One region of the Streptomyces sp. NPDC027672 genome, then DNA from elsewhere that is predicted to be linked to it. Evidence: riboswitches for the same ligand, from Rfam matches in the RefSeq annotation. Region 1 holds a riboswitch; each other region holds the start of a gene.
The links. Region 1 has a riboswitch for cyclic di-AMP ahead of ACZ4SV_RS03940 (transglycosylase SLT domain-containing protein). Riboswitches for the same ligand answer to the same signal wherever they lie in the genome.

Region 1 (4,190 bases):
CGCTGAGGTCGGAGTCCAGCAGCTCGCACAGCGCGACGTCCTCGGGCAGGCCCAGCCGGGCGGCCCGCTCGCGCAGCCGGAGCACCGGCAGGGTCGGGATGCCCTCGCGCAGGTCGGTGCCCGGGGTCTTGCCGGACTCGTGGGAGTCGGAGGCGATGTCCAGGACGTCGTCCGCGAGCTGGAAGGCGACGCCGAGCCGTTCGCCGTACTGGGTGAGCACGTCGACGACCCGCTCGTCGGCGCCGGACATCATCGCGCCGAACCGGCACGCCACCGCCACCAGGGAGCCGGTCTTGCCGGCCAGCACGTCCAGGTAGTGCTCGACCGGGTCGCGGCCGTCGGAGGGGCCCGCGGTCTCCAGGATCTGACCGGTGACGAGCCGTTCGAAGGCCAGGGCCTGCACCCGGACCGCCTCCGGGCCGAGGTCGGCGAGGATGTGGGAGGCGCGGGCGAAGAGGAAGTCGCCGGTGAGGACCGCGACGGAGTTGCCCCAGCGCGTGTTGGCGCTGTCCACGCCCCGGCGCACGGCCGCCTCGTCCATGACGTCGTCGTGGTAGAGCGTGGCCAGGTGGGTCAGCTCCACGACCACGGCCGACGGCACGACGCCCGGTGCGTAAGGGTCGCCGAACTGGGCCGCGAGCATCACGAGCAGGGGCCGGAACCGCTTCCCGCCGGCCCGGACGAGGTGCTGCGCGGCCCCGGTGATGAACGGGACCTCGCTCTTGGTGGCCTCGAGCAAGCCTTCCTCGACAGCCGCCAATCCGGCCTGGACATCGGCTTCCAGAGCCTGGTCCCGCACGCTCAGCCCGAACGGCCCGACGACGGTCACGAGGGGTCTCCTGTCTGCTGGTGTCTGCTGGCGATTACACGGTTTGTCGATAGGTCGCTGCCATCACTCAAGTCAGCGTATCCGGTCCCGTTTCGATCACCGATAGCGCCCACCCGTCCAGCTTGGGTGGTATCGGATCATGGCGGGCATAGTTTTGATCACATAGTAATACTCCACTTCCATCACGACCCGGACTCTGGGTTCGAAAGCCCCTAATGCCTCTAATCCCTCATGTCTGATTTGACGTCATTTGCTATTTCGTGAATTGGGTCACCCGGCCGACGGACCCACCCCACCCGCCACACCGCCGTCCGCCCGTTGCCCGTCGGCGAGTTGAGGATTGGCGACCGCAAAGGATCAAGTACCCCATACAGCGGTGATCAAGGTCAAATAGCGCCTTAAGCGCATCCGGTACTTGTTCCCGACATGTGCTCTCGCATACGTTCCGGGCCGTCGGGCGGACGCCGAATCCTGCCGCCGCCCGCGTAACCCATCGACGAACTCATTCGTACGGCAGGAGCGGGGGACCCAGGTAAGCCGCCGTCCCGGCGCGGCACGTGCCGCGTCTGGACGGCTAGGGGTGAAGCCGTGCCTCCTCCAGGGCACGGCCGGGCGCCTCCCCGCCCGAACCCGACAGCTCACCTCGCAGGCGCCGGAGAGGATTCCCCATGCCTGCCGCCGCTCAGCACACCCGCAACACCCGGCTCGTCCGCGCCGTCGCCGCCGCCTGCACCGGTGCGGCCGTCCTCGCCCTGCCGCTGATCGGCGCGACCGGCGCCGCCGCGGCCACCACCGCCGCCCCGGCGGCCGCCACCACCCCCGCCGGCTACCCGAACACTCTCGACGGCTGGATCCGCGAGTCCCTCGCGATCATGGGCCAGAAGGGCATCCCGGGCACCTACCACGGCATCTACCGCAACGTGATGCGCGAGTCCTCGGGCAACCCGGCGGCCATCAACCTCTGGGACTCCAACGCCGCCAAGGGCATCCCGTCCAAGGGCCTGCTCCAGGTCATCGACCCGACGTTCAACGCCTACCACGTCGCCGGAACGTCCTTCGACATCTACGACCCGGTCGCGAACATCACCGCCGCCTGCAACTACGCCGCCGCCCGGTACGGATCGATCGACAACGTGTTCGGCGCCTACTGACCGGCACCGGTCGGTGTCCCCGGACACCACCGCGGGCCCGGTCAGCCGGCCGGGAACAGTCTTTCGAGGACGACGGCGACGCCGTCGTCCTCGTTCGACGCGGTGACCTCGTCCGCCACCGCCTTCAGCTCGGGATGCGCGCCGGCCATGGCGACACCGCGCGCGGCCCAGTCGAACATCGGGATGTCGTTGGGCATGTCACCGAAGGCGAGGGCCCGTTCGGCGCCGATCCCCAGCCGCTCGGCGGCCAGCGCCAGACCGGTCGCCTTCGTCACCCCGCCCGGCTGGAGCTCCACGGTGCCCGGCCCCGACATGGTGACCGTCGCCAGCGAGCCCACCACCGAGCGCGCCACGGCCGCCAACTCGTCGTCGGACAGCTCGGCGTGGCGCAGCAGCACCTTGCTGATGGGCGCGCTCCACAGCTCGGCCCGCCGGCCGACGCGGACCGCGGGCAGCGTCGGGTGGGGCATCCGGTAGCCGGGCTCGATGAGCGTGCGCCCGTCCACGCCGTCCTGGTCGACCGCCGCGTACACCTGCCCCACCTCCGCCTCGATCTTGCCGAGCGCGGTCTCCGCCAGCTCCCGCTCCAGCCGCACCGACCACAGCAGCCGGCCGGCCCCGGCGTCGTAGACCTGTGCTCCCTGTCCGCACACCGCCAGCCCCGTGCAGCCCAGGCGGGCGAGCAGGGACCGCACCCGCGGGGCCGGGCGGCCCGTCACGACCAGATGCCGGGCCCCGGCCCGCGCCACCCGCGCGAGCGCGGCCAGCGACCGGTCGGAGACGGTGTCGTCGCCGCGCAGCAGCGTCCCGTCCAGGTCGGTGGCGATCAGTGCATATGCCGGGGTGGGTGCCATGATCAGAGAATACGGACACCGCGCCCCGCCGACTCACCCGTCTTTGCGCCTACTTGTGTGCCGTCCGGCCCGAAATACCCTGCGGGGACGCCCTCCTGGCGGCCGGGGCCGGCGCAAGCCGCCGGCGCACCCGGTCCGGCCGCCCTTCCGGGGCCCGCCGTGCGGCACTGCCCATGACACGCATGTCGGCCGTAACGTGTGGCGCGACCACATGGAACGCATCGCCATGCACGGCCCGGATGAGAGTGAGGCAGCACCCCATGCCCCCCTTCGACGTCCCCGAGGGCGACCCCTTCGGCCCGCACAACCTCCCCTACGGCGTGTTCTCGCCCGCCGGCAGCACGGAGCGGAGGATCGGCGTCCGGCTCGGGAACCACGTCCTGGACGCGGGCGCCGCCGCCGCGGCCCTCGGCTCGCCCCACCAGCCGCTGCTCGCCCGGCCCACCCTGAACCTGCTGCTGGCCGCCGGCCCCGCCGCCTGGTCGGAGGTGCGGCGCGCCGTCACGTCCTGGGTCACGGACCCGGCGCACCGCGCGGCCGTCGAGCCGCTGTTCCACCCCTTGTCCGAGGTGGCCCTGCACCTGCCCTTCGAGGTGGCGGACTACGTCGACTTCTACGCCTCGGAGCACCACGCCCGCAACGTCGGCCGGATCTTCCGCCCGGACGCCGAGGACTCCCTCACCCCCAACTGGAAGCACCTGCCGATCGGTTACCACGGCCGCTCCGGCACGGTCGTCGTCTCGGGCACGGACGTCGTACGGCCGGCCGGGCAGCGCAAGGGCCCGGCCGACCCCGCGCCCGTCTTCGGCCCGTCGGTGCGGCTGGACATCGAGGCCGAGGTCGGTTTCGTCGTGGGCGTGCCGTCGCGGCCGGGCAGCCCGGTCCCGCTCGGCGCGTTCCGGGAGCACGTCTTCGGGCTGTGCCTGCTGAACGACTGGTCCGCACGGGACGTCCAGGCCTGGGAGTACGTCCCGCTCGGCCCGTTCCTCGGCAAGTCCTTCGCCACCTCGGTGTCGGCGTGGATCACCCCGCTGGAGGCGCTGGAGCACGCCCGCGTGGCACCTCCGGAGCGCACGCACCCGCTGCTGCCCTACCTGGACGACTCGGCGCCCGGCATCGAACCGGGCGGCTACGACCTCCGTATCTCCGTCGCGGTCAACGGCCACGTGGTCGCCGAGCCGCCGTTCTCCACCATGTACTGGACCGCCGCCCAGCAGCTCGCGCATATGACGGTCAACGGCGCCTCGCTACGCACGGGCGACCTGTACGGCTCGGGCACGGTGAGCGGCCCCGCCGCACGCCAGCGCGGCTCGCTGCTGGAGCTGACCTGGAACGGCCGCGACCCCCTCGACCTCC
Region 2 (4,190 bases), on a different contig from region 1:
CGTCCTCGGCGGCGGCGAGTCCTCCCGCCTGTACAACCGCCTGGTGCGCCGCGACCGTACGGCCGTCGCCGCCGGCTTCGGCCTGCTGCGGCTGGCCGGCGCGCCCTCCATGGGCTGGCTGGACGTGAAGACCTCCGGTGACGTCGAGGTGCCGGTGATCGAGGCCGCCATCGACGAGGAGCTGGCCCGGTTCGCCGCCGAGGGCCCGACGCCCGAGGAGATGGAGCGCGCCCAGGCCCAGCTGGAGCGCGAGTGGCTGGACCGGCTCGGCACGGTCGCCGGCCGCGCCGACGAACTGTGCCGGTTCGCCGTCCTGTTCGGCGACCCCCAGCTCGCCCTGACCGCCGTCCAGCGCGTCCTGGAGGTGACCCCGGAGGAGGTCCAGGAGGTCGCCAAGGCCCGCCTGCGGCCCGACAACCGCGCCGTCCTCGTCTACGAGCCGAAGTCCCCGGAGGCCGTCGAGGACACCGGGATCCCCGAGGACCCGGAGCAGGAAGCGACCGTAGAGGCGGCCCGCGACGAGACCGAGAACGAGGAGACGGCCCAGTGACCGAACTCGCCACCATGGAGTTCCACCCCCAGCCACAGCCCGGTGACGCCAGGCCCTGGGCGTTCCCGGCCCCCGAGCGCGCCGCGCTCGGCAACGGCCTGACCGTGCTGCGCTGCCACCGCCCCGGCCAGCAGGTCGTCGCCGTGGAGGTGCTGCTGGACGCGCCGCTGGAGGCCGAGCCGGCCGGCCTGGACGGCGTCGCCACGATCATGGCGCGGGCCTTCTCCGAGGGCACCGACAAGCACTCCGCCGAGGACTTCGCGGCGGAGCTGGAGCGCGCGGGCGCCACCCTGGACGCGCACGCCGACCACCCCGGAGTGCGGATCAGCCTGGAGGTCCCGGCCTCCCGCCTGGCCAAGGGCCTCGGACTGCTCGCCGACGCCCTGCGCGCGCCCGCGTTCGCCGAGAGCGAGGTCGAGCGTCTCGTCCGCAACCGCCTGGACGAGATCCCGCACGAGCTGGCCAACCCCTCCCGCCGGGCCGCCAAGGAGCTCTCCAGGGAGCTGTTCCCGGCGACTTCCCGGATGTCCCGGCCGCGCCAGGGCACCGAGGAGACGGTCGCGAAGATCGACGCCGGGGCCGTACGCGCCTTCTACGACCGGCATGTGCGGCCCGCCACGGGCACCGTGGTGGTCGTCGGCGACCTGACCGGCATCGACCTGGACGCACTGCTCGACGACACCCTCGGCACCTGGACCGGCACGCCGGGCGAGCCCCGGCCGGTGCCGCCGGTGACCGCCGACGACACCGGGCGCGTGGTCATCGTGGACCGGCCCGGCGCCGTGCAGACGCAACTGCTCATCGGCCGGATCGGCCCCGACCGGCACGACCGGGTGTGGCCCGCGCAGGTGCTCGGCACGTACTGCCTGGGCGGCACCCTCACCTCCCGCCTGGACCGCGTCCTGCGCGAGGAGAAGGGCTACACCTACGGCGTGCGCTCCTTCGGCCAGGTCCTGCGCTCGGCGCCGGACGGCACGGGCGCCGCGATGCTCGCCATCAGCGGCTCCGTGGACACGCCGAACACCGGTCCCGCGCTGGACGACCTGTGGAAGGTGCTGCGCACCCTCGCGGCGGAGGGCCTGACCGACGCCGAGCGGGACGTCGCCGTACAGAACCTGGTCGGGGTGGCGCCGCTGAAGTACGAGACCGCGGCGGCCGTCGCGAGCACGCTGGCCGACCAGGTCGAGCAGCACCTGCCCGACGACTTCCAGGCGACGCTGTACCGGCAGTTGGCCGCCACGGGCACGGTGGAGGCCACCGCGGCCGTCGTGAACGCCTTCCCGGTGGACCGGCTGGTGACCGTCCTGGTCGGCGACGCCGCCCAGATCAAGGCACCGGTCGAGGCGCTCGGCATCGGTGAAGTGACGGTGGTGTCGGCCGAGTAGCGCCCCGCACGGCGTACGCGGCGTACGCGGCGTACGCGGCGGGCACGGCACGCGCGCCTGGGGGCCCTGACGGTGCACCGGCCGTCAGGGCCTCCACTGTTCCACTCGCTCCCTCAGGTGCCCGATTTGGGGCGGAGGTTGCCTGTCTGCCCTGTGGGATGCGCTACAAAAAGCCGGATTCGTTTGAGGTGGGAAAGCGGGCCGCCGTAGCGTCACCTGGGCTGTTCGTCAGGCAGTGCGCCGCACCCGCGGCACCGGACAGTCATCGCCGAGTCCCCGTACGGCGCGAGCCAGGGGAGCCGGGGACCCACGTCCCTGGGGTGAATCGGGCGCCCGCGAGGGGGCCCGTAGGAGACCTTCCTGCTCCGAACCCGTCAGCTAACCCGGTAGGCGAGAGGGAAGGAAAGGACCAGCCACCACATGGCGTTCATGTGCGCCACCGGCAAGCACCGCAAGCCCGGCCGGGTCAAGCGGACCACCGCGCAGGCGGCCGGCGTCGCGGCCCTGACCACCACGGGCGTGCTCGGCTCCCTCGCCGCCTCCCCGGCGGTCGCCGCCGGTAACCCCGCGGACCAGACCGGTCTCACCCCGGTCCTCGCCGCGACCGAGGACGTCGCCGGCCTGATCGACGCCCAGGCCACCGCGCAGCAGCAGGCCGCCGAGCGGAAGGCGGCCGAGGAGGCCGCCGCGAAGGCCGCCGCCAAGCGGGCCGAGGAGCTGCGCCAGGCCAGGGCCCGTGCCGCCCGCGAGGCCGAGCGCAAGCGGCTGAACACCTTCGTCGCCCCCATCGCGCACTCCTACGTCTCCACGGCCTACCGGGCCAGCAGCTCCCTGTGGTCCTCCGGTTCGCACACCGGCATCGACTTCCACGCGGCCAGCGGCACGGCCGTCCACGCGGTGGGCTCCGGCACGGTCGTCTCCACGGGCTGGGGCGGCGCGTACGGCAACCAGATCGTGATCCGGATGGCCGACGGCATGTACACGCAGTACGGGCACCTGTCGTCCATCGGCGTCACCGTGGGCCAGCAGGTCGTCCCGGGCCAGCAGATCGGCCTGTCCGGCGCCACCGGCAACGTCACCGGGCCGCACCTGCACTTCGAGGCGCGCACCACCCCCGAGTACGGCTCCGACGTCGACCCCGTCGCCTACCTCCGCGGCCACGGCGTGCACATCTGACGCGTCCCGCGCGGTCCTTCCCAGCCCCGGCTCACCGAGCCGGGGCTTTCGCCGTATTCCGTGGTGTCCGCCACCCCCGCTGACCAAAAAATATCCATGAATTACGACCCGCCGTCGGAAATTCCGGCTCATTGTCATAGAGTCACGGAACACGCGTCCATCGTCGGCGTTTCACGGGGATTAAGGCGGAGGTCGGTCATGCGTATTCCGGCGCACTCGGTGTGCACCGCTGTCCGGGACGATATCGTCGCCGGTGTCTACGAGCGCGGCAGCCGCCTCACCGAGGAAGTCCTGGCCCGCCGCTACGGCGTCTCCCGCGTCCCCGTCCGCGAGGCGCTGCGCACCCTGGAGGCCGAGGGCTTCGTGGTGACGCGCCGGCACGCGGGCGCGTGCGTGGCCGAGCCGACCGAGCAGGAGGCCGCCGACGTGCTGGAGATGCGGACGCTGTTGGAGCCACTGGGCGCCGCGCGGGCCGCCCAGCGGCGCACTGAGGCCCATCTGAAAGTGCTACGAGGCCTGGTCCGGCTGGGCCAGGAGCGGGCCAGGAGGGGCCACAGCGAGGATCTGCGCGCGCTGGGCGGCTGGTTCCACGAGACCCTGGCGCAGGCGTCCGGCAGCCCGTCGCTGACCGCGGTGCTGACCCAGCTGCGGCACAAGATCGCGTGGATGTACACGGTGGAGCCCCCGGTGAGCCCGGCGGAGACCTGGGCGGAGCACGGTGCGATCGTGGACGCCGTGGCGCGCGGGGACGGCGAGCGCGCGCGGGCGCTGACGGCGCTGCACGCCGAGCGGGCCACGGGCGCGCACCGGCTGCGTTCCACCCGTGCCGGGGACCGGGTGAGGACTTCGCAACATGCCGTAAACGTATCGGGTCTGCGGCTTTAACACGGGCACCGTATACAAAGAGGAGTTATTCGGTGGCGGCTGTTTTCCGCTGCCATTTTCCCGGTGCCGGGAATTACTCGGCACCGGCCGTCCGGGCGCCGGGCGGAAATGCGGCCGGGAAAACGCGGAAGCCGCGCCATCCGGTGCGGACGGCACGGCTTCCGGTATTGCTCGGCCTCGGTGCGCGGACGGTC
Region 3 (4,190 bases), on a different contig from region 1:
TGGACGAGCTGTGGCAGCGCCGGCACGTGGCCCGGCCGGCGCTGGAGTACGCGGCCCGGGCCTCGGCACCGGCCCGGCCGGTGTACGCGGGACCGGTGGCCTACGGATACGGGTATCCGGCGGTGCCGTACCCCGCGTACAACCCGTACCGGACGTAGCCGGACCGCGTGCGGCCGCCCCGGCCGGTCCGGACGGGTGCGGCCCGGCATGATCCGAACGAGACGTTCTAGGCCGACGCCTCCGTCAGCTTGGCCACCTCGGCCTCCGTCAGCTTCAGCTCCGCCACGCCGAGCAGCGCCGGAAGCTGCTCCACCGTGCGCGCCGAGGCGATCGGGGCGGTGACCGTCGGCTGGGCGGCCAGCCAGGCCAGCGCGACCGTGGCGACCGGGGCCTCGTGGGCCGCGGCGACCTCGTCCAGGGCCGCCAGCACCTTCTGTCCGCGCGCGGAGTCCGCGTGGGCCTGGGCCTGGCCGGCCCGGGCGCTGTCGACGGTCGTACCGGGCCGGTACTTGCCGGTCAGGAAGCCCGAGGCGAGCGCGAAGTACGGGACGGCGGACAGGCCCTCGCGGCCGGCGACGTCCTGGAGCGCGCCCTCGTAGGTGTCGCGGGAGACCAGGTTGTAGTGCGGCTGGACGGCGACGTAGCGGGCGAGGCCCTCGCGGTCGGAGAAGCCGAGGGACTCCTCCAGGCGCTCGGCGCTGATGTTGGAGGCGGCGATGTGCCGGACCTTGCCGGCCTTCACCAGCTCGTCCAGCGCGCCGATGATCTCCTCGACCGGCACCTCGGGCTGGTCGAAGTGGGTGTAGTACAGGTCGATGTAGTCGGTGCCCAGACGGCGCAGGGAGGCGTCGGCGGCGGCCTTGATGGTGCCGGCGGACAGGCCCTGGAACTCGGGGTGCTGGCTGACCTTGGTCGCGATGACCACGTCGGAGCGGTTGCCGCGCTCCGCGAGCCACTTGCCGATGATCGTCTCGGACTCGCCGCCCTTGTTGCCGGGGACCCAGGCCGAGTAGACGTCGGCGGTGTCGATGAAGTTGCCGCCCGCGGCCGTGTAGGCGTCGAGGACGGCGAAGGAGGTCTGCTCGTCGGCCGTCCAGCCGAAGACGTTGCCGCCGAGGGAGAGCGGGAAGACCTCGAGGTCGGAGGAGCCGAGTGTACGAAGTGACGTCATACCCGGTGCCAACGCCGGCGGCGGGCGATCGCATCCCGCCCCCGGCGCCGAGTTTCACGGCGCGGGCGGCGGGAGCGGAGGCCCGCCGCCCGGATCAGACCGGATCAGACCGGGCCGGGGCCGGACCGGAACCTGATCAGGACCGGTGCGGGACCCGGGCCCGCGAGCCCGGACCGGTCCGGTCGAGGGACCCGGGTCAGGGGCGGGTCAGGGGTTGAGGCCCTTGTCGCGCAGCCACGCCATCGGGTCGATGCCGGCGGGCGCGCCGCCGGGGTGGACCTCCAGGTGCAGGTGCGCCCCGGTGACGTTGCCGGTGGAGCCGACGCGGCCGATGACCTCGCCGGTGGCGACCTTCTGGCCGGCGGTGACGTTGATCGAGGACTGGTGGCAGAACCACAGCTCGGTGCCGTCGTCCAGGGTCAGGATCGTGCGGTAGCCGTAGGAGGAGCCGGCCCAGCCCGCCTCGGTGATCGTGCCGTTGTGCACGGCCTTGATCAGGGTGCCGGCGGCGGCGGCGAAGTCCAGACCGGTGTGGTGGCCGGAGGACCACATGGTCCCGCCCTGGCCGAACGTCGCGGTGATCGTGTAGGCGGAGGTCGGCAGCGCGTACTGCTTGGCCAGCTCGGCCAGCCGCTTCTCCTGCGCCGCCTTCTCGGCCTGCGCCTTGGCCTTCTCGGCGTCGGCCTGCGCCTTGTGCTGGGCGGCGACGGCCTCGGCGGCGGCCTCCTTCTCGGCCTGCGCGGCGGCCTCGGCGCTCTGCTTCCCGACGGCCGCGAGCGCGGCGGCGGTGGCCTTGCTGTCGGCCTGGCCCTGCTGCTGCTCGGCCTGCGCCATGATCCGGTTGCGCAGCAGCTCGCCCGCGTCGGCGTCGCCCCGGGTGTCCCCGGCGGCCACGGCGACGGTGCTGAGCGCGGCGGTCGCGGTGGCCTCGGACGCCTGGTCGTCGGCGGAGCCGTCGTCGAAGAGGGAGCCCACGGAGGGCAGATCGGGCAGGGCGAGGGAGACCGGCGGCTTGCCGGAGTTGGCACTGGCCATGCCGCCCGCGCCGACCGCGGCGATGACGCCGACGCCGAGGACGGTGGAGCTGCGCGCGAAGCCGCCGCGCTGCTTGGCGACCCGGTGCCGGCCGCGGACCGGGGCGACGGATTCCTCGGTGGGGTTCCACTCCTCCCACGGGCCGTCGTCGGCGGGGTGGGCGCCGTAGCCGAAGATCTCGGGCTCGGACTCGCGCTGTGCCGGTATGGACAGGGCTTCGGGGGCAGGCCGGTTGGACGCCACGCGGGCGCGCTCCTTTCCTTCCTCCGCCTACCGGGTTAGCTGACGGGTTCGGAGCAGGAAGGTCTCCTACGCGCGTATACCGGTCGTGGGCTCCCCTGAGTCCACTGCGGTACCCGCGTGATTCACCCCGGAATGGTGGTTCCCCGGTTCCCTTGCGGGATTCGGCGCGTGCGCGCGGAGCCGCCTTCTGTGACGGCTGGGACGACCGCGCTGCGTTATCGAACGTTAATAGACTTGCCAGTCACTTTCCAAGCCGTCCAGCGTGATCATTACCGTTTTCGGTGGTGGAGTTATCCCTCAATACCCCGGCAAACCCGACGAGTTGACCGGCGCCCGGGAATGTTCAGCAGTCACCCCGGGTTTTGATGGTGACTCAGTTGTTATGCGCACGGCGCCCGCCCGATCACCTTCCGTGACGCCCGGCGGGCCGTCCGGCGGGCCGCGGGGAAGCGATGTGCGAGCACCCCTGTGGATGACGTACACTGGAGTCACAACGACGCGGGGTGGAGCAGCTCGGTAGCTCGCTGGGCTCATAACCCAGAGGTCGCAGGTTCAAATCCTGTCCCCGCTACTGAAGGCCGAGGGCCCGGAATCCAGTGGATTCCGGGCCCTCGGCGTTTCCCCGCGTGCCCGGGGGCTCAGCCCGGCAGATGGGCGTTCGGCGCCTTGGCCAGGTCCGCCAGCTCCGGCAGTACGACGACCCGGGCGCCCGCAGCCGTCAGCACACCCGTCCCGTCCGCCGCGGTCACGAACGTGTCGGGCTCCCGCCAGGCGGTGACCACCCGGCGCACCCCCGCCCGCAGGATCAGCTCGGCACAGGGCGCGGGCCGGGAGGCGCGGCGGGCACACGGCTCCAGGCTGCTGTAGACCGTGGCGCCGGGCAGCCGGGGGTCGGCCGGATCGGTCTTGGCGAGCGCGGCCTCCTCCGCGTGCACCACGGGATCGCCGCCCTCGCGCGAGTGGCCCCGGGCCAGTTCCGTGCCGTCCGCCGCGACCACGACCGCGCCGACGCTGAACGCCGTCTCCGAGGGCGGGCACAGGGCCGCGAGGTCGCAGGCGGTGCGCAGCCAGTGGCGGTCGGCGGCGGTGGCGTCCGGGCCGGTGCCGGGGGCCGTGGGCGCGTACCGCATGAGGACCACGTCCTCGATCCGGCGGGTATCGAGCAGCCGCAGCCGTCCGCCCTGGTAGGCGCCGGGTCCGAACAGCCGTGGGGCGGCGGGGTCGCCGACGAACAGCGGGGCGAGGACGAGCTGGAGTTCGTCGGTGAGGCCCTGCTGGAGGAGCTGGGTGTGGACCGTGCCGCCGCCCTCGACCATCAGGCGCTCCACCCCGCGCACGTCGTGCAGGTGCTCCAGCAGGGTCCGCCAGTCCAGGACGGGGCCGAGCGGGACGACGTCGGCGGTGCGGCCGAGGAGCCGGGCGGCCCGTACGGCGCCCCGGTCGGTCGTGCAGACCAGCTTGTCGCCGCCGGTGTGCCAGAAGCGCGCCGCCGGGTCGAGATCGCCGGAACCGGTGACGGTGACCTTCAGCGGGTACTCCGGTCTGCCCGCCGCCCGCCGGGCGGCGCGCCGCTCGGCGGAGTTGACCAGCAGGCGCGGGTTGTCGGCGCGGAGGGTGCCGGCGCCGACGAGGACGGCGTCGGCCCAGGCCCGCACCTCGTCGACCCGGTCGAAGTCGGCCGGGCTGGACAGCAGGAGCCGCTCGGGGCCGGTGTCGTCCAGACAGCCGTCGAGGGAGACGG

Region 2: linked by a shared signal. The riboswitch ahead of ACZ4SV_RS13350 (M23 family metallopeptidase) and the one ahead of ACZ4SV_RS03940 (transglycosylase SLT domain-containing protein) in region 1 are both predicted to bind cyclic di-AMP.
Region 3: linked by a shared signal. The riboswitch ahead of ACZ4SV_RS30755 (M23 family metallopeptidase) and the one ahead of ACZ4SV_RS03940 (transglycosylase SLT domain-containing protein) in region 1 are both predicted to bind cyclic di-AMP.

Annotation. Positions count from the first base shown of each region.
Region 1 is NZ_JBVHSO010000001.1:870,067-874,256, forward strand. It holds gene ACZ4SV_RS03935 (polyprenyl synthetase family protein) at 1-829, opposite strand, end outside; cyclic di-AMP (ydaO/yuaA leader) riboswitch at 1,314-1,494, shown strand; gene ACZ4SV_RS03940 (transglycosylase SLT domain-containing protein) at 1,498-1,980, shown strand; gene ACZ4SV_RS03945 (HAD family hydrolase) at 2,022-2,834, opposite strand; gene fahA (fumarylacetoacetase) at 3,095-4,190, shown strand, end outside.
Region 2 is NZ_JBVHSO010000004.1:514,986-519,175, reverse strand. It holds gene ACZ4SV_RS13360 (M16 family metallopeptidase) at 1-550, shown strand, start outside; gene ACZ4SV_RS13355 (M16 family metallopeptidase) at 547-1,935, shown strand; cyclic di-AMP (ydaO/yuaA leader) riboswitch at 2,192-2,343, shown strand; gene ACZ4SV_RS13350 (M23 family metallopeptidase) at 2,356-3,111, shown strand; gene ACZ4SV_RS13345 (GntR family transcriptional regulator) at 3,310-3,996, shown strand; gene ACZ4SV_RS13340 (HPr family phosphocarrier protein) at 4,189-4,190, opposite strand, start outside.
Region 3 is NZ_JBVHSO010000016.1:20,529-24,718, forward strand. It holds gene ACZ4SV_RS30745 (PrsW family intramembrane metalloprotease) at 1-158, shown strand, start outside; gene ACZ4SV_RS30750 (aldo/keto reductase) at 227-1,171, opposite strand; gene ACZ4SV_RS30755 (M23 family metallopeptidase) at 1,379-2,449, opposite strand; cyclic di-AMP (ydaO/yuaA leader) riboswitch at 2,459-2,626, opposite strand; tRNA gene ACZ4SV_RS30760 (tRNA-Met) at 2,947-3,020, shown strand; gene ACZ4SV_RS30765 (dihydrofolate reductase family protein) at 3,088-4,190, opposite strand, start outside.